DNA from 3 places in the Mesorhizobium sp. WSM4310 genome. Region 2 is predicted to be linked to each of the others. Evidence: predicted binding sites of a transcription regulator. Region 2 holds the regulator's gene; each other region holds the start of a gene.
The links. Region 2 encodes PhoB, which activates phosphate uptake and scavenging genes when phosphate is short. Its sites were predicted from a motif close to TGTCATNNANCTGTCAT; they were not measured.
Positions count from the first base shown of each region.

Region 1 (6,551 bases), on a different contig from region 2:
TTGGCGCGTTGCTCCCATTTCAGCCTGGGCATGATGCCGGGCATCGAGGCCGTCAGCAGGTAGACCACCCGCATCATCGCCGCCAGCACGCGAGCCCGCTCGAGATAGCGCGGCGTAGCCAGCGCCTTGATTTCAGGTGCGATGGATTCGTTGAAGATGCCGTCGTGACGATAGGCGTTGGCCAAAGCCAGGAAGGCACGGCCGGGATGGTCGACGCCGAAGAAAGAGGCGTGCGCGATGATGTTGAGCGATTGCCTGCCGCGATATTCCGGGTGCGCGCGCCAGCCGATGTCGGCCAGCAATGCGGCGGCGTGGCGGTAGCGCGCCTCGTCCTCGGTCTCGTCGATACCGAAGGCGGCGAAGGATTTGGCAGTCCAGTCGACCAATTCATGCGCATGGGTGACCGAGCGCGAGCGCAAACGGGCGAGTTCCTCGGACGCCGAGATCAACGGATCGGCCTTCTGCTCGGCCTCGTCGAGCAGCGAATAGAGAAAACCTTCGCGCACGCCGAGCGCCGAGACGATGATCTTCGACGGCTGCATCGCCGCCATGATCTCCTGCAGCACTATGGCGCCATAGGGCAGCAGCGAGCGGCGGTTCTTCGAGACGCCCTCGATCCCCTTGACCTTCTCGATCTCGGCTTTGGCCACCTGTTTGAGAAAATTCGTCGCGCTGTCGGCCGACATCTCGTAGTGGTGCATGACGCCAAGCGGGTAGTTGGTCATCTCCATGTGCAGGCGGGCGAGGTTTCGCCAGGTGCCGCCGACGGCGTAGAAGGGCCGGCCCTGCCCGCCTTTCAACAGCTTGGCGCGCGCCAGTTCGTCGCGCGCGATCTTCTGTGCCTGGGCAAGCGAGTTCTTCGCCATGTCCTGCAGGCGCAGGCCACCGAGCGGCAGCGTGATGCCGTCGCCGATCGCCTCGCCATTGACGTCGACCAGTTCGAGACTGCCGCCGCCCAGATCGCCGGCGATGCCATTGGCCGGGTGGAAACCGGAGATGACGCCGAGGGCCGAATAATAGGCCTCCTGGCGCCCGCTGATCACGCGGATCTCGGTCTTGAGGACCTCTTCGGCGCGATGGATGAAATCCGGACCGTTGATCGCCTCGCGCGCCGCGGCGGTGGCCAGGACATAAATATGCTCGGCGCCAGCCTGATCGGACAGCGCGCGAAAGCGGCGGAACTCTTCCATCGAGCGGGTCACCGCCTCGGGGTCGAGCTTTCCGGTCGAAACGATGCCGCGGCCAAGACCGGCGAGCATCTTTTCGTTGAACAGCATGGTCGGCGAGCGCGCCAGCCCTTCATAGACGACGAGGCGAATCGAATTCGACCCGATGTCGATGATGGATAGCGGTCGGCGGTCCTGCAGCCGGCCCTGGGAATCAGACAGCATCAGGCGGACGCTGCAGCGTTCTTCTTGCGGCGCTTGAACTGCGCAATGCGCTTGGGCGCATGCGACTTCAGCGCGTCACCCCGTCCCGACAGGCTCGGATTGGTCATGAAATATTCCTGCGCGTTGAACGGTTCCTCGCCCTCTTCCAGCACCACGCGCCGGGAGGTTCCATCAGCCAATACGTCGAAACTTTGCTGATTGTCCATGATGTTGCCCAGCATGATCTGGCCCAAAACCTGTTCATGCACAGTTGGATTGATGATCGGCACCATGGTCTCGACGCGACGGTCGAGATTGCGCGGCATCAGGTCGGCGGAGGAGATGTAGACGATCGCCTCGTCCGAGGGCAGGCCATAGCCATTGCCAAAACAATAGATACGGCTGTGTTCGAGGAAGCGGCCGACGATCGACTTGACCCTGATGTTTTCCGACAGGCCCGGCACCTGCGGCCGCAGGCAGCATATGCCGCGCACGACGAGGTCGATCTCGACCCCGGCGCGGCTGGCATCATAGAGCGCGTCGATGATGATCGGGTCGACCAGCGCGTTCATCTTCATCCAGATGCGCGCCGGCTTTCCCTCCAGCGCATGCGCGACTTCGTCGGAAATGTGCTGCAGGATGCGGTTGCGCAGCGTGAATGGCGAGATAGCCAGCCGCATTTCGGCGGTCGGCTCGGCATAGCCGGTGATGAAATTGAACAGCTGGGCGACGTCGCGGGCGATCGTCGGATCGGTGGTGAAGAAGGACAGGTCGGTGTAGATGCGCGCGGTGACCGGATGGTAGTTGCCGGTGCCCAGATGCACGTAGTTGCGCAGCTTGCCATCCTCGCGCCGCACCACCAGCGACATTTTCGCGTGGGTCTTCAACTCGAGGAACCCGAACACGACCTGCACGCCGGCGCGCTCGAGGTCGCGCGCCCAGCGGATGTTGGCCTCCTCGTCGAAACGCGCCTTAAGCTCGACCAACGCGGTCACCGACTTGCCGGCTTCGGCCGCGTCGACCAGCGCGCGCACGATCGGGCTATCGTTGGAGGTTCGGTAAAGCGTCTGCTTGATCGCCACCACTTCCGGATCGGCCATCGCCTGGCGCAGGAACTGCACAACGACGTCGAAGGATTCGTAGGGGTGGTGGACGATGATGTCCTTCTCGCGGATAGCGGCAAAGCAGTCGCCGCCATGCTCGCGGATACGCTCAGGAAAGCGCGGATTGTAGGGGGTGAACTTCAGGTCGTCGCGGGGGACGGAGACGATCTCGGAGATCTGGCTGAGCGCCAGCGGACCGGTCAGCACGCTGATGCGGCTGGACGAGACGCCGAGCTCACCGGCCACGAAATCGCGCAGTTCAGCAGGCATCAGCCTGTCGAACTCGATGCGGATCACCGAGCCGCGGCGGCGGCGCTTCAGCGCCGTCTCGAACAGGCGCACCAGATCTTCCGATTCCTCCTCGACCTCGATATCGCTGTCGCGGATGATGCGGAATGTGCCGGAACCCTTGACCTCATAACCCGGAAACAGCTTGCCGATATAGAGACCGACCGCCTCCTCAAGCGGGATGAAGCGGACATGGTGCTTGCGATCGGGAAGCCGGATGAAGCGCTTCAGCGCCACCGGCAGACGCAGGAGCGCGCTCATCTCCTCGCCATTCTTGCGGTGGCGCAGCTGCAGCGCCATCGAGAAGCCGAGATTGGGAATGAACGGGAACGGATGCGCCGGGTCGATCGACAGCGGGGTAAGCACCGGAAACACCTGGTCCTGGAAATGCTCTTCCAGCCAGACCTTCTCGTCCTTGGTCAGGGCATCGCGCGTGATGCTCTCAATGCCTTCCTTGTTGAGCAGCACGGTAAGCGCCGAAAGGCTCTTCTGCTGGTCTTCCTGCAGCCGCTCGACCTCGCGCAGCAGCTGTTCGAGCTGCTGTTCGGGGGTGCGGCCGTCAGGGCTTTTCAGCGTAATGCCTTCGCGCACCTGGCCGGCGAGGCCGGCGACACGCACCATGAAGAATTCATCGAGATTGGCGGCGGAGATCGACAGGAAGCGGACGCGTTCCAGCAGCGGATGGTGGGTGTTCAGCGATTCCTCGAGAACGCGGCGATTGAATTGCAGCCAGGAAAACTCACGGTTGACGAAGCGATCCGGGTTGCCGCCCTCTGAATTGGCCACCTCGACATTGACGAATTCGCTCTGCACCGGCTTCAGTTCGTTCATTGTCCCTGCCCACAACCGTTCCCTTGGAGCGCCGCCAGACGACGATGAACGCTCAAACATGCCTTCGTGAAGCGTGATCAGTCGCGGAATCGCTTGGCATCCGCGGTCACACGCTTAACCGGCTCAACTTATCCTCTGACAGGGTTTTGCGACAGTTTCATTTCATCGATCTTGCAAAGAGACCTGTTATGATCCAGATGCATGCGAGACTGCGTTAAGGAGACGACGATGGCAGGCGGTTCCATTCCCCATTTCCAGAACGATGCCGGCCATCCGGCGATCGACATCGGGGTCAAGGAATTCATGTGCACGGGCGCCAATCCGCCTTTCGACCACCCGCATGTGTTTCTCGACATGGGCGACGACAATGAAAAAGTCTGCCCCTATTGCTCGACGCTTTACCGCTATTCGCCGAAGCTGAAGGCAACGGAAACGCTGCCGGCAGGCTGCCTTTACATCGACCAGGCCGCTTGATTCTTTCCCGACGGACCTGATGGACGACCAGCGCTCCCGGCAAATCGTCATCGCCGGAGCGGGCGTCGCAGGGCTGACTGCCGCACTTGCTTTTGCCAAACGCGGCTATCGCGTGCAGGTGTTCGAGCAAGCACCGCGCCTGGAAGCCGTAGGCGCCGGCCTCCAACTTTCTCCCAACGCCACACGCATCCTGCGTGACCTCAGCGTGCTCGACCGGCTGCTGCCGGCGACGGTGCGGCCAGAGGCCGTGGTGCTGAGGGATGCCAGGACGTTACGCCAATTGGCGCGCGTGCCGTTGGGACAATCAGGTGAAAGCCGCTGGGGCGCTCCCTATCTCGTCGCCCATCGCGCCGACCTGCAGACTGCGCTGATGGCGTGTGTGGCAGAGATGCCTGATGTCCATCTCACGCTCGGGGCGCGCGTCGAAAAAATTGCGACTGGCGGCCATGGTGTCACGGCGACCGTCGAGATCGGCGGCAAGACGGCAGAGGAACGGGGCTCCTTGCTGGTCGGCGCCGATGGCGTCTGGTCGTCGGTGCGCGCGCTTGTCGATGCAAAAAGGATGGCATCGCCAAGAAGCCGTTTTTCGGGAGAGCTGGCCTGGCGCACCACCGTTGCGGCCGACAGCAGCGCCGGACAAGCCTTTGCCTCGATCGGCGCGGCCGATTGCGTCACGACTTTCCTGCATCCGGGTTTCCATATGGTCGCCTATCCCGTCAGCAAGGGCGACGCCTTCAATCTCGTCGCCTTCACCAAAGGCGAGCGCATCGCCGAGGGCTGGTCCGGCCGTGCCGATCCCGGCATCCTATCTGCCGCCATTCGCGGCACCGCGCCAGGACTCGTCAAGCTGGTGGAAATGGCCGGCCCATGGTTGACCTGGCCGCTGCACACCGTGGAGCAGAAGCAGCCCTGGACAATGCCAACCGGCATTGCGCTGATCGGCGATGCCGCGCATGCGATGACACCGTTCGCCGCGCAGGGCGCGGCAATGGCAATCGAGGATGCCGCGACGCTTGCCACGCTGGTCGCCGACTTTCGCGCCGATCCGCGCCAAAGCCTCACCATCTGGGAAAATCTCCGGCGACCGCGCGTGGAGAAGGTCCTTAAGCGTGGCGCGCTCAACCGGCTTGCCTGGCACGCCCGAGGCCCGGTGGCGCTGGCCCGCAACCTCGTGCTGGCGACGCGGCCTGCGGAGAAGCTCGCTGCCGACCTCGACTGGCTTTATGGTTGGGAGGAACCGAAGGTCGTCAGGCGGTAGGTGTCGAGGCAATAGAACCGGATAGCTTTGGCGCCAGCGCCAGATCTTGGAACCATCGCGGAGTCTCAATTGTACAGCCGCATCGACCATCCCAGCGACACCGGCAGCGGGTTCCACCAGCCGGTGCGCAGGCCGGCGGTACGCAACGCTGCGGCGGTCCAGGTGTTGCAGCCGACCACCGCATTGAAATGGCCGTTCGCCTCATAGAAGCGGTCGAAGCTGGAGTAGGCCGCATTCTCGATAACGATCGGGCCGCCAGGCCCCTGCTGAAAACTGGCTTCGATGAAATCGAGCAGCGCCGCGAACTGATCATCACCAATGTCGAAGCCGGCAACATCGGGATGCGGTTCGACGATAGCGCCAGCGACATCCACATGCATGACCGAGGCGTCGAGGGTCAGCGCCTTCATCACCGGAACGGCCTTGAGCTCGGACCAGGTCGGTGTTTCCAGATAGAAGGCGCGGCCGCCCCAACCGAAGACGATGTAGCGCACTTCCGGCGCATCGGACGGCAGCCCGGCGTCTGCCAGGAAGTGGAAGCGCTTGCGTACGGCGGCGTCCGCCGGAATGGCGATATCGGTATGGATCGGGTTCTTCAGCACCAGTATATGCCGCGTGCCCTCGCCCGCCGACGCCGCCGGCCAGAGCGGGCGCGGCACCAGCGTGCCGAGGGTCGCCGCAAGCACGATCGCGGCCAGCACCATGAAGAGGAAACGCAGGACTTTTCTCATCGATGACGCCCCGCCGCCAACCGCATCAGCGGATCCGCAAGCAAAGAGCCCGGCCGCATTGCGGCCGGGGGATGTGCGGCGGGGCTCTTGCGCTCGGTGTGGAACCGCTCAGTGCAGGATCTGACTGAGGAACAGTTTCGTGCGCTCGTGGCGCGGGTGGTCGAAGAACTCGGCCGGCGTGTTCTGCTCGACGATCTGGCCCTGATCCATGAAGATCACGCGGTTGGCGACTTTCCGCGCAAAGCCCATCTCGTGGGTGACGCACAGCATGGTCATGCCTTCCTCGGCCAGACCAACCATCGTCTCCAGCACTTCCTTGATCATTTCCGGGTCGAGCGCCGAGGTCGGCTCATCGAACAGCATGATGCGCGGGTTCATGCACAGCGAACGTGCGATGGCCACGCGCTGCTGCTGGCCGCCGGAAAGCTGGCCAGGATATTTGTTGGCCTGTTCCGGGATCTTGACCCGCTTGAGGAAGTGCATGGCGATTTCCTCG
Region 1 is NZ_VFTA01000026.1:730-7,280, forward strand. It holds gene ppx (exopolyphosphatase) at 1-1,391, opposite strand, end outside; gene FJV80_RS24225 (RNA degradosome polyphosphate kinase) at 1,391-3,592, opposite strand; gene FJV80_RS24230 (zinc-finger domain-containing protein) at 3,821-4,066, shown strand; gene FJV80_RS24235 (FAD-dependent monooxygenase) at 4,086-5,324, shown strand; gene FJV80_RS24240 (TIGR02117 family protein) at 5,390-6,055, opposite strand; gene FJV80_RS24245 (amino acid ABC transporter ATP-binding protein) at 6,164-6,551, opposite strand, start outside.
Region 1: a site for PhoB is predicted at 3,741-3,757, ahead of FJV80_RS24225 (RNA degradosome polyphosphate kinase). Genes of this name have one in related genera too.

Region 2 (6,551 bases):
GGGTATGCCCTTTTATAACCGCCGCGGCTTTGGGGCCGCGGCGTCGATATCGAACGGTATTGCGCCGTTTAGTTGCAGGCGGCGACGCTGCCGGCGGCAACGCCCGCGCAGACTTCGTCCTTCTTGATCCAGCCGGCATCGATGACGACGTTGAGATTGTCCTTGGTGATGGCGACCGGGGTCAGGAACAGCGACTTGACGGTGTTGCCGCCAGGCGTCGTGAAGTCCTTCACACCGGCGATATCGGTCATCTTCTTGCCGTCGGCCAGCTGCGAGGCGATCTCGGCGGCGTTCTTGCCGAGTTCGCGCGCGTCCTTCCACACCGACACGGTCTGGGTGCCGAGCGCGATACGGTTCAGCGCGGCATGGTCGCCGTCCTGCCCCGAGACCGGCACGGTGCCAGCAAGCCCCTGCGCCGTCAGCGCCGCGACGACGCCGCCGGCGGTGCCGTCATTGGCCGCGACGACCGCGTCGACCTTGTTGTCGTTGGCGGTCAGGAACTGCTCCATGTTCTTCTGGGCGTTGGCAGGCAGCCAGCCGTCGGTATAGGCCTCGCCGACATTCTTGATCTTGCCGCTGTCGATGGCGGCCTTAAGCACTTCCATCGAGCCTGCGAACAGGAAGTCGGCATTCGGATCGGCGCCCGAGCCCTTGATGAAGACATAGTTGCCTTCCGGCTTGGCCTTGAACACCGCGCTGGCCTGCAAACGCCCGACTTCCTTGTTGTCGAAGGTCAGGTAGAAGACGTCCTTGTTCTCGATCAGGCGGTCATAGCCGACGACCGGAATGCCTTCGTCCAGCGCTTTCTGCACGGCCGGGCCGATGGCCGAGGCATCCTGGGCCAGGATGATCAGCGAATTGGCGCCCTGCGAGATCAGGCTCTCGACATCGGTAAGCTGCTTGCCGGGATTGGACTGCGCGTCGGCGGAAATGTACTTGTCGCCGGCGGCCTCAATCGCCTTCTTCATGGCGGCCTCGTCGGTCTTCCAGCGCTCTTCCTGGAAGTTGGACCACGAAACGCCGATGACCTTGTCTTTCGCCTGCGCGACCGACGCAAGCGTCAGCGACATGGCGACACCCGCCAGGATGGCGGCCGTGAATCTCTTCATGATATTCCTCCCTGCGCCGCGTATGGCGCGACCAAACTGGCCCTAAGGCCGGCACAGAGGCCCTATTTTTTCGAGCCTCGAAAAAACACTGATCCAACACCGGAACGCTGTCAACAACGATTCTGATGGATTTTGATGTCCCTCTGAATTTTTTTCGAGCTTCGCAATAAATAAATGACAGCACCGGCCGCTTCTGCCAGTATTTGACCGTGTCGCCGGCAGCGTTCGAGGGAGGCCGGAAGAACCGCGGCGACCGGGAGGATGTGAAAAAACATGTCGGTCGGAATCCGCCACGACGATCTGCGCCGGCGCAACCGCGCGATGGTGATCGCGGCCGTGCGCCAGGCTGGCCGGCCCTCACGCACCGAGATCGCCGCGACCACCGGCCTCAGCCATTCGACCATATCGGCGATTTCCTCAGACCTGATCGGCGAAGGCATCCTGGCCGAGGGCAAGCCGAGCGAGGCCGGCGCGCTGAAACGCGGCAGGCCGCAGGTCGGCCTCGGCCTCACTCCGGAGGCCGCGGCTGTGATGACCGTGGTGCTGTCGCTGAATTTCCTGTCGGTCGCAGTCATCGACTATGCCGGCCAGGTGATATCGGAAGAACAGCGCCGGCTGGACACGCTGACCATGTCGCGCGAGGCGCTGATCGGCGAATGCGTGGCCATCGTAAGGCGGCGCCTCGAGGATCCCGACATTGACGTGCGCAGCGTCGCCCGCATCGCGTTGGCGATCCAGGGCATCACCGATACCGAGGCCCGGGCGATGCTGTGGTCGCCGATCACGCCGCAGACCGACATCGCCTTCGCCGACATACTCGAAGCCGAGTTCGGCATCCCCGCCACCATGGAAAACGACTGCAACATGATGGCGGTGGCGCTGCGCAGGCGCGATCCCGAGCGCTACCGCGACGACTTCATCGCCATCCTGCTTTCGCACGGCATCGGCATGGGGCTGGTGCTGAAGGGCGAGCTGTTCACCGGCACCCATTCCTCGGGCGGCGAGTTCGGCCACATGATCCATCGGCCCGGCGGCGCGCTCTGCCGCTGCGGGCGGCGCGGCTGTGTCGAGGCCTATGCCGGCAATTACGCCATCTGGCGCAATGCCAGGCAGCTCGGCGAGGACACCGAGCCGGTGGCCGATGTCAGCGACGCGCAGATGCGGGCGCTGGCCGCGACGGCACGGGAACGGGACGGGCCCGAGCGCGAAGCCTATCGCAAGGCCGGCGAGGCACTGGGTTACGGCCTCGGCAGCCTGTTCGCGCTGATCGATCCGGCGCCCGTTGCCATGGTCGGCGTCAGCGCCGCCGCCTTCGATCTGATCGAGCCGGCATTGCGCGAGGCGATCGCCCAGACCGCCGGTGGTCAGCACTCGGAATCGATCTCCTTCGACACCGAACCGAACGAACTGCCGCTGATCCGCGAAGGTTGCGCCATGCGCGCGCTGACCTTCGTCGACCAGGAGATTTTCGCGCCGGGCGTGCAGGCAAGAACGGGTGCCGGAAAGAACGTTGCCTGACGGTCAGGGCGAAACTCGATCATTCTGAACGACCGCGTTCGGCCCGTTGCGACATCAATTGGCAATGTGTCTGCCTGTATGATCTGCTGATGTCCCGTTCGTTGGTGATCAACTTCAACATAGATCAGGCCGAGTTTTACGGCCTCGTCCATCGTGTTCGCAACTTCGGCGAGGACGTCTACCGCTTCCTGCGAACCAACGGCTGGGGCGAAATTATTATCGGCGAGGTCGACGCGGCCACTACGCAGCTGATCATTCGAGACATCAAACATTCAAAGCTCCAGCGCGTTGCTGTATGGGTCGAAGAGGAGATGAGGCGGCAACATCTGTTGGGAGAAGTCGAAGTCCGCTGATCACCCTCTTCACGGCATTGGCGACTACCTGCTGATTGGAGTTTCGATCTTGGAGCCTCATCCCGATTTTATCGGGATGAGGCAAGCTCTAGTCTTCCCGGATCGCGTAGCCCGCCCCACGAATGGTACGGATGACATCCGGCATGCGACCATTGTTGACCGCCTTGCGCAACCGGCCGACATGCACGTCCACGGTACGCTCGTCGATGTAGATCGTCTCGCCCCAGACATTGTCGAGCAGCTGGCTGCGCGAGAACACGCGGCCAGGATGGCGCATCATGAATTCGAGCAGGCGGAATTCGGTCGGCCCGAGCCGGATCTCGCTCTTCTTGCGGTAGACCCGGTGCGATTCACGGTCGAGCACGATATCGCCGACCTTGAGCACGCTGGACAGCACTTCCGGCTTGGCGCGGCGCAGCAGCGCCTTGATGCGGGCCATGAATTCCGGCGTCGAGAACGGCTTGACCAGATAGTCGTCGGCGCCGGTGGAAAGCCCGCGTACACGGTCGCTTTCCTCGCCCCGCGCGGTCAGCATGATGATCGGCAGCCGCTCGGTCTCGGGCCGCATCCGCAATCGCCGGCAGAGTTCGATGCCGGATACCGCCGGCACCATCCAGTCGAGCACGAGCAGGTCGGGCACGTTCTCCTGCAGGCGGATTTCGGCTTCGTCGCCGCGTGTCACCACCTCGACCTGGTAACCCTCCGATTCCAGATTGTAGCGGAGGAGCACGCCGAGCGGCTCCTCGTCCTCCACCACCATGATGCGTGGTGCGATCATCGGTTGGTTACCCCTGCGCTCAGGCCGCCGGCGCCGACATCGCCGTCTCGTCCTGTTTTGGACGGTTGGCGGGCAGCTGCGTACCGGTCAGGACATAGTACGCATTCTCGGCGATGTTGGTCACGTGGTCGCCGATGCGTTCGAGATTCTTGGCGCAGAACAACAGATGCGTGCAAGCCGTGATGTTGCGCGGATCCTCCATCATATAGGTCAGCAGTTCGCGGAAGACGGAGGTGTATTTGACGTCGATGCGCTCATCGTCGGCGCGCAGCTTCGCCAGTGCCGCGGCATCGCGCGCCGCATACTCCTCGATCACGCCCTGCACCTGGATCAGCACCAGCTGCGCCATGGCGTCGATGGAATGCGAGAGGTCGCGCGGCGTGGCGCTGAGGCCGACAGTGCCGACGCGCTTGGCGATGTTCTTGGCAAGGTCGCCAATGCGTTCGAGATCGCCGGCCATGCGGATCGAGCCGACGACATGGCGCAGATCATCGGCCATCGGCTGGCGCTTGGCGATCAGCGTGATGGCGCGGTCGTCGAGTTCGCGCTGGCGCGCATCCATGATGGCGTCGTCGGAGACGACGCGCTGGGCGAGCGCATTGTCGGAGTTCAGCAGCGCCTTGGTGGCGCCGCCGACCATCGAGCCGGCGAGATCGCCCATGTCGCTGATCAGCCTGCTGATCTGTCCGAGATCCTCGTCGAAGGCTGCGACTGTGTGTTCGGCCATGATCCTGGTCCTCGTATGCGTGCGATCAGCCGAAGCGGCCGGTTATGTAGTCTTGCGTGCGCTTCTCGCGGGGCGACGTGAAGATCTTCTCGGTGCGGTCGAATTCGACCAGTTCGCCCAGATACATGAAGGCGGTCTGCTTCGAGACGCGCGCCGCCTGCTGCATGTTGTGGGTGACGATGACGATCGTGTAGTCGGCCTGCAGCTCGTCGATCAGCTCCTCGATCTTGGCGGTCGACAGCGGGTCGAGCGCCGAGGCAGGCTCGTCGAGCAGGATGACTTCTGGCTTCACCGCCACGGTGCGGGCGATGCACAGCCGCTGCTGCTGGCCGCCCGACAGGCTGAGGCCGCTAGCATTGAGCTTGTCCTTGACCTCGGTCCACAGTGCCGCGCGCTTGAGCGCCTGCTCGACGCGGCCGTCCATCTCGGCCTTGCTGATCTTCTCGTAGAGCCTGACGCCGAAAGCGATGTTCTCGTAGATCGACATCGGGAACGGCGTCGGCTTCTGGAACACCATGCCGATCTTGGTGCGCAGCAGGTTGAGGTCCTGCGAGCGGTCGAGAACGTTCTGGCCGTCGAGCAGCACCTGGCCCTCGGCGGTCTGCTTGGGATAAAGCTCGTAGATGCGGTTGAAGACGCGCAGCAGCGTCGACTTTCCGCAACCCGACGGGCCGATGAAGGCGGTGACGCTGCGCTCGGGCAGCGACAGCGTGATGTCCTTCAGCGCCTTCGACTGGCCGTAGTAGAAATTGAGGTTCTTGACCTCGATCTTGGCCTTGGTCGCCGCCTCTGCGGCGATCGTCATGTCTGGAGACAACATCTGGCTCATTTGTCCTCTCTGCGTCCGGTCAGGCTGCGCGCAAAGATGCTGAGCGCGAGAACCGTCAATGTGATTATGAGTGCACCGGTCCAGGCCAGCTGCTGCCATTCCTCATAGGGGCTGAGAGCGAACTGGAAGATGGTGACAGGCAGGCTGGCCATCGGCGCGTTGAGATTGCTCGACCAGAACTGGTTGTTCAGCGCCGTGAAAAGAAGCGGTGCGGTTTCGCCGGAGATGCGGGCGATGGCCAGCAATATGCCGGTGACGATGCCCGAAAGCGCGGCACGATAGGCAACCGAGCGGATGACCACCCAGCGCGGCGCGCCGATCGCGGTGCCGGCTTCGCGCAAGGCGTTGGGCACCAGGTTGAGCATGTCCTCGGTGGTGCGCACGACGACGGGGATGACCAGGATGGCGAGTGCCACGGCACCGGCGATCGCCGAGAAATGCCCCATCGGCCGCACCATCAGCTCATAGACGAACAGGCCGATGATGATCGACGGCGCCGACAGAAGGATGTCGTTGATGAAGCGCACTACCGTGGTGAGCTTCGAGAAGCGGCCATATTCGGCCATATAGGTGCCGGCCAGCACGCCGATCGGCGTGCCGACGATGATGCCGATGATGGTCATCACGATGCTGCCGTAGATGGCATTGAGCAGGCCGCCGGCGTCGCCGGGCGGCGGCGTCATTTCCGTGAAGACCGAGAGGGAGACGCCGGCCAGGCCCTTGTAGAGCAAGGCGCCAAGGATCAACGCCAGCCAGGCAAGGCCGATGCAGGCGGCGATGACGCACAGCGCCATCATCACGCCATTCTTGCGCTTGCGGCTCTGGTGAAGCGATGCGGCTGTCGACATCGGTCAGGCTCCCGTGCGGGCGTCGATGCGCATCAGCATGTAGCGGGCGATGGCAAGGATCAGGAAGGTGATAACGAACAGGATGAGGCCGAGCGCGACCAGCGAGGAAGTGTAGAGGTCGCCGACCGCTTCGGTGAATTCGTTGGCGATGGTCGCCGAGATGGTCGTTGCCGGCGCAAACAGCGACGTCGAGATGCGGTGCGCGTTGCCGATGACGAAGGTCACCGCCATCGTTTCACCGAGGGCGCGGCCGAGGGCGAGCATGACGCCGCCCATGATGCCGATGCGGGTGTAGGGAATGACGACCCGGCGCGTGACCTCCCAGGTCGTGCAGCCGATGCCATAGGCCGATTCCTTCAGCACCGACGGCACCGTATCGAAGACGTCCT
Region 2 is NZ_VFTA01000047.1:2-6,552, forward strand. It holds gene xylF (D-xylose ABC transporter substrate-binding protein) at 69-1,109, opposite strand; gene FJV80_RS30870 (ROK family protein) at 1,383-2,627, shown strand; gene FJV80_RS30875 (hypothetical protein) at 2,717-2,980, shown strand; gene phoB (phosphate regulon transcriptional regulator PhoB) at 3,069-3,758, opposite strand; gene phoU (phosphate signaling complex protein PhoU) at 3,778-4,485, opposite strand; gene pstB (phosphate ABC transporter ATP-binding protein PstB) at 4,511-5,314, opposite strand; gene pstA (phosphate ABC transporter permease PstA) at 5,311-6,162, opposite strand; gene pstC (phosphate ABC transporter permease subunit PstC) at 6,166-6,551, opposite strand, start outside.

Region 3 (6,551 bases), on a different contig from region 2:
GTCAGGTGTTGCGCCCGACATCATGGCGATCGCCAAAGGCATTGGCGGCGGCTTCCCGATGGGCGCTTGCCTTGCAACCGACGAAGCAGCTGTCGGCATGACGGCTGGCGTGCACGGCACCACATTCGGCGGCAATCCGTTGGCCATGGCGGTCGGCAACGCCGTGCTCGACGTGGTGCTGGAAGAGGGCTTCCTCGAAGACGTCCAGCGCAAGGCATTGCTGATCAAGCAGGGCCTGGCGGCGATCGCCGACGAGTTTCCCGATGTCATCGAAGACATCCGGGGCACCGGCCTCATGCTTGGCCTCAAATGCGCCATGCCCAACACCAAAGTGAACATGGCGCTGCGCGACCAGCATTTGCTGGCGGTTCCGGCCGGCGACAACGTCATTCGCCTGCTGCCGCCGCTCACCGTCACCGACGCCGAGATCCACGAAGCGCTCAACCGCATCCGCGCCGGTGCCAAAGGCCTGGCGGATGCCATCGCCGTGGCCGCCGCGAAGTAATTCCGGAAAATTGCCGATGTCAGTTCGCCATTTCACCGATCTTTCCACCGTTTCCGAAGGCGACCTGCGCTTCATGCTGGACGACGCGGTGGTGCGAAAGGCGCGCCTCAAGGCCGGCGAGCGGACCCGGCCGCTCGAAGGCAAGGTGCTGGCGATGATCTTCGACAAGCCGTCGACGCGCACGCGCGTCTCCTTCGATGTCGGCATGCGCCAGCTCGGCGGCGAGACCATCATGCTGACCGGCACCGAAATGCAGCTTGGCCGCTCCGAAACCATCGCCGACACCGCCAAGGTTCTGTCGCGCTATGTCGACGCGATCATGATCCGCACCACCTCGCATGAACGGTTGCTGGAGCTGACCGAGAACGCCACGGTTCCGGTGATCAACGGGCTGACGGATGACACCCATCCTTGCCAGCTGATGGCAGACATCATGACTTTCGAGGAGCATCGCGGTCCGGTGGCCGGCAAGACCATCGCCTGGACCGGCGACGGCAACAATGTGCTGCATTCGCTGCTCGAGGCCTCGGCACGGTTCCGCTTCAACCTCAACGTCGCCGTGCCCGAAGGCAGCGAGCCGGCGCAGAAGCATATCGACTGGTCCAAGGCGCATGGCGGCAAGCTGCACTTCACCCGTTCGCCCGAGGAAGCCGTCGACCAGGCCGACTGCGTCGTCACCGATTGCTGGGTGTCGATGGGTCAGGAGCATCGCGCCCGCGGCCACAACGTCTTCTCGCCCTACCAGGTCAATGCCAAGCTGATGGCGCATGCCAAGCCGGACGCGCTGTTCATGCACTGCCTGCCGGCGCATCGCGGCGAGGAAGTCACCGACGAGGTCATCGACGGACCCCATTCGGTGGTCTTCGACGAAGCCGAGAACCGGCTCCACGCTCAGAAGGCGGTGCTTGCCTGGTGTCTTGGGGCATGAAGTATCTTGGGGCTTGAAGTGGCTTGGGGTTTGAAAGGTCCGGGCGCTTGATCTGCGGAGGCGCGATGCCTATCTGCGCCGCATCACGCAAATCAAGCGCGTTTGGACGCATGCACCCCAGGGGGCGGCATGGCCGCGCCCTGGAGCTTTGTCATGTTGGAAACGCATCAAGTGACTGAACATCACCCCAAACTCGGCGAGTTCGGCTATGCCGGCGACGACCATGTCGTGCCGTTCGAGGTCGGCCCGCTCGACGTACGCGGCCGTACCGTGCAACTCGGGCCGATGCTCGACGCCATTCTCAGCCGCCACGATTATCCCGAGCCGGTCGCGCGCCTTCTGGCGGAAGCCTGTGTGCTGACGGTGCTGCTCGGCACCTCGCTCAAATTCGAGGGCAAGTTCATCCTGCAGACCCGCACCGATGGGCCGGTCGACATGCTGGTGGCGGATTTCACCACGCCGTCGGCGCTGCGTGCCTATGCGCGCTTCGATGCCGATCGCCTCGAGGCACTGGTCGCCGCAGGCGAAACGTCCCAGCAGACACTGCTCGGCGGCGGCGTGCTGGCACTGACCATCGACCAGGGCGCCCATACGCAGCGCTATCAGGGTATCGTCCAGCTCGACGGCGAAACGCTGGAAGACGCGGCGCGCACCTATTTCCGCCAGTCGGAGCAGATCCCGACGGATATCAGGCTGTCCGTGGCCAAGCTGTTGACGCCCGGCGTCGGCGGCGCGCGCGAACAATGGCGCGCCGGCGGTATCCTGGCGCAGTTCCTGCCGCAGGCGTCCGATCGCATGCGCGTTCCGGACCTGCACGGCGGCGATGGCGATCCGCGCGAGGAGATCCATGATCCCACCGACAATTCCTGGCAGGAATTGCTGGCGCTGCTCGGCACCATCGAGCCGACTGAGCTGATCGATCCGACGATCGGTACCGAACGGCTGCTCTATCGCCTGTTCCACGAGCATGGCGTGCGGGTTTTCGGCGGCGTTCCCGTCGCCGACCAGTGCTCATGCTCGCGCGACAAGATCCGCGGCATCCTCGAGGGCTTCTCCGCGCAGGAGATCAAGGACAGCACCGAGGAGGGCGGCATCCACGTCGCCTGCGAATTCTGCTCGACACAGTACGACTTCGATCCGGCGGAATTTGCCGCGCAATAAAGCCAGTCCTTCTCCTCGTAAAACGGGGAGAAGGACGCTAATTCACCGTACGCCTGGTCCCCGGCAGATCCAGCGAAAATGCCGGGATGGCGATGTCGAAAGTCTCGCCGCGCTTGTTGCGCATCGTGTAGTGCCCGACCATGATGCCTGATGGCGTCGAGAGCGGGCAGCCGGACGTGTATTGATAGCTGTCGCCGGGATTGAGTTCGGGCTGGTCGCCGACGACGCCCGGGCCACGCACTTCCTCGACCCGGCCGGCACCGTCGGTGATGTGCCAATAACGCGACAGAAGCTGCACGAATTCGTCCGACTGGTTGTCGATCGTTATCTGATAACCCCAGACATAGCGGTTCTCGGAAGGATCGGAGCGGTCCTCGAGGTAGAACGGCCTGACCTGCACTTCGATGTTGCGCGTGACGGCGCGGTACATAAGCGGCTCCAAAACGATCCGATACCTTTCGGCGCTCCCGGCGAGCAGATCAACGAGCGCGTCTTGTCGCGCCTCGTCTTGAAACGCAGGTGCCGGCAAAGAATGTCATTTAAGTGACACATGACAATGATGGGGTGCGCCGACCAATGCCGGGCGACTCGGGCGCTCTGTCGAACTGTCGAAAACGGCCGCCACACCGGCTGGTTTTTCTGGAGTGACCGGATCTCGATGGAACTCACTCTCATAACCGCCTCGCTGTCGTCCGCTCTCATTGCCTCAAACCTCGCCAGCATTCTGCTCGCCGCCTCACAGCTGAGACGGCGCACCACGATCGCACCGCCGGCCGGCAAATCGCCGCCGGTATCGATCGTCATACCCTCGCGCGGCGTCGAGCCGTTCACGCAGGAGACGCTGGAGCGCGCTTTCTCGCTCGACTGGCCGCGCTACGAGCTGATCTTCTGCGTTGCCCATGGCGACGATCCGGTGGTCAGGTTGATCCGCGCCGCCCTTGGCCGCTTTCCAAAAGTGCCGGCCCGGCTGTTGATCGGTGACGACCGCGTCAGCGCCAATCCCAAGCTCAACAATTGCGTCAAGGGTTGGGAAGCCGCGCGGCACAACTGGGTCGTCCTCGCCGACTCCAACGTGCTGATGCCGAGAGACTACATCCAGCATCTGATGGCGGCGTGGCAGCCGGATACCGGCCTTGTCTGCTCGACACCGATCGGCTCGCGGCTGGAGGGCTTCTGGGCCGAGGTCGAATGCGCCTTCCTCAACACGCTGCAGGCCCGCTGGCAATATGCCGGCGAGGCGCTCGGCCTTGGCTTCGCCCAGGGCAAGAGCATGTTGTGGAACAAGCCGATGCTGGATGCCAATGGCGGCATCCGCGCGCTGGCCGCCGAAATCGCCGAGGACGCCGCCGCGACCAAGCTGGTCAATGGGCTTGGCCTATGCGTCAATCTCGTCGCGGCACCCTTCGAGCAGCCGCTTGGCAGGCGCACGCTTGGCACGATCTGGTCACGCCAGGCCCGCTGGGCGCGCCTGCGCCGCGTAACCTTCCCGCGGTTCTTCGCGCCGGAAATCCTGACGGGCGCGGTGGTGCCGCTGGCGCTTGCGCTGGTTGCGGCGGCAAGCGCCGGCTTCAGCCTGCCGCTGACGGCCATCGCCGTGCTGGCGGCCTTTTATCTACCGGAATGCGCCCTGGCCTGGTCCGAGGGCTGGCACCTGTCGCCGCGCACGGTCGCGGCGATGATTGCGCGGGACTTGATGCTTCCAACCATGTGGGCGCGCGGCTGGCTCGGCGGCGCCGTCGACTGGCGCGGCAATGCGATAATCATCGGCACCAAGGCCGCCGAACTGGAAGATGCGTCGTCGCGCGCCTGATCGCGGCGCGGACGACGCTGCCTCGACGGCTCCCTATTCGGCGGCCTTCAGCGCCTGGGCGATGTCTTCCAGAAGGTCGTCGGTATCCTCCAGGCCGACCGACAGCCTGAGCGTTCCTGGCCCGATGCCGAGTTCGGCGCGCGCCTCTTCGCTCAAATTCTTGTGCGTGGTCGTCGCCGGATGGGTGATCAGGCTCTTGGCGTCGCCGAGATTGTTCGAGATCAGCACGATGTCGAGCGCGTTCTGCAGGGCGAAAGCCGCCTGCTTGCCGCCCTTGACGTCGAGGCAGATCAGCGTCGAGCCGCCCGACATCTGCTTCTTGACGATCTCGGCCTGCGGATGGTCGGCGCGGCCGGGATAGATGACGCGGGCAATCTGCGGCTGCTCGGCGAGGAAATCCGCGATCTTGCCGGCGCTCTCCGTCTGCTGGCGCACACGCAGCGGCAGTGTCTCCAGGCCCTTCAGCAGTGTCCAGGCGTTGAAGGGCGACAGGCTGGGGCCGGTGTGGCGGAAATAGTCATGCAAATTCTCGTCGATCCACTTCTTGTCCGACAGGATCACGCCGCCGAGACAGCGGCCCTGGCCATCGATGTGCTTGGTGGCCGAATAGACGACGATATGCGCGCCGAGCTGCAACGGCTTCTGCTGGAGAGGCGTGGCAAAGACATTGTCGACGACAAGCCGCGCGCCGATCGAATTGGCGAGCGCAGCCACAGCGGCGATGTCGACCACTTCCAATGTCGGATTGGTCGGGCTTTCCAGGAAGAACAGCTTGGTGTTGGGCCTGACCGCCTTTTCCCAGTTGGCGATATCGGTGCCGTCGACCAGCGTCGCCTCGATGCCGTAGCGCGGTGCCAGCGTCTCGACCACCCAACGGCAGGAGCCGAACAGCGCGCGCGCCGCCACGATGTGGTCACCGGCCTTGACGCTGCAAAGAAGGGCCGCCGTCACCGCCGCCATGCCCGATGCCGTGGCGCGCGCATCCTCGGCGCCTTCGAGCGCACACATGCGCTTTTCAAACATGTCGACGGTCGGATTGGCGTAGCGCGAATAGATGAAGCCCGGCTCCTCGCCCTTGAAGCGGGCTTCGGCGGCTTGCGCCGTTTGATAGACATAGCCCTGGGTTAGGTACATCGCCTCGGAGGTCTCGCCGAAGCCGGAACGCAGGGTTCCGCCATGCACGAGGGCTGTTTGAGGCTTCCAGTTGCGCTTCTTGCTGCTCATTGCTTTTGTTCCAGACACAAAAAAACCGGTCGCGAAAGTCGCAACCGGTCCATACGGCCTCGCGGCCAACGGTCCTTTAGCGACTTGTTTAACGTGGCTGCAAGCCGACCGGCCAAATCACCACGGGATAACGACCCTTTAGACCCGTACCACGCTTGCGTCAATTGCCGGCTTCATTAAGAGGTTTGTACCAAGCAGGTTCCGCAAAACTGTTTCACGGTTTTGCGGGGAGAACCTGCGGCAGGAAAATCGTCTGGCCTAGGAGCGGAGCCTTGCGGCAGACAGGCATTCTTCCCGATCAGGATATCTCGGCGCTGTTCCAGTCCGGCGCGCTGAAGTCGCCGCGCGCGCTCGATGCCGACCAGATCCAGCCGGCCAGCCTCGATCTCAGGCTCGGCGACAAGGCCTGGCGGGTGCGGGCGTCCTTCCTGCCGGGTCCGGATCATCGGGTTGCCGACAAACTCGATCGGCTGAAGCTGCATGAGTTCAGCCTCGCCGATGGCGCCGTGCTGGAAACGGGCTGTGTTTACATCGTGCCGCTGCTGGAAAGCCTTGCGCTGCCCCCAACCGTGTCCGCCTCGGCCAATCCGAAGAGTTCGACCGGGCGGCTCGACATTTTCACCCGCGTCATGACCGACCGTGGCCACGAGTTCGACAAGATCGCCGCCGGCTACAACGGTCCGCTTTACCTGGAAGTCAGCCCGCGCACCTTCCCGATCGTCGTGCGCACCGGCTCGCGCCTGTCGCAGATCCGCTTCCGCACCGGCAACGCGCTGCTCTCGGAAGCCGAATTGCATGAATTGCACCGCGCGCAGATGCTGGTCGCCACCGAGCCGCCGAATATTTCGGGCGGCGGCATCGCGCTGTCGATCGATCTCAAGGGCGACGGTGACGGGCTGGTCGGCTATCGCGGCAAGCATCAC
Region 3 is NZ_VFTA01000044.1:5,908-12,458, forward strand. It holds gene FJV80_RS30155 (aspartate aminotransferase family protein) at 1-505, shown strand, start outside; gene argF (ornithine carbamoyltransferase) at 522-1,433, shown strand; gene FJV80_RS30165 (Hsp33 family molecular chaperone) at 1,563-2,594, shown strand; gene apaG (Co2+/Mg2+ efflux protein ApaG) at 2,632-3,024, opposite strand; gene FJV80_RS30175 (ceramide glucosyltransferase) at 3,253-4,404, shown strand; gene FJV80_RS30180 (O-succinylhomoserine sulfhydrylase) at 4,438-5,628, opposite strand; SAM riboswitch at 5,685-5,762, opposite strand; gene FJV80_RS30185 (2'-deoxycytidine 5'-triphosphate deaminase) at 5,901-6,551, shown strand, end outside.
Region 3: a site for PhoB is predicted at 3,128-3,144, ahead of FJV80_RS30175 (ceramide glucosyltransferase). Genes of this name have one in related genera too.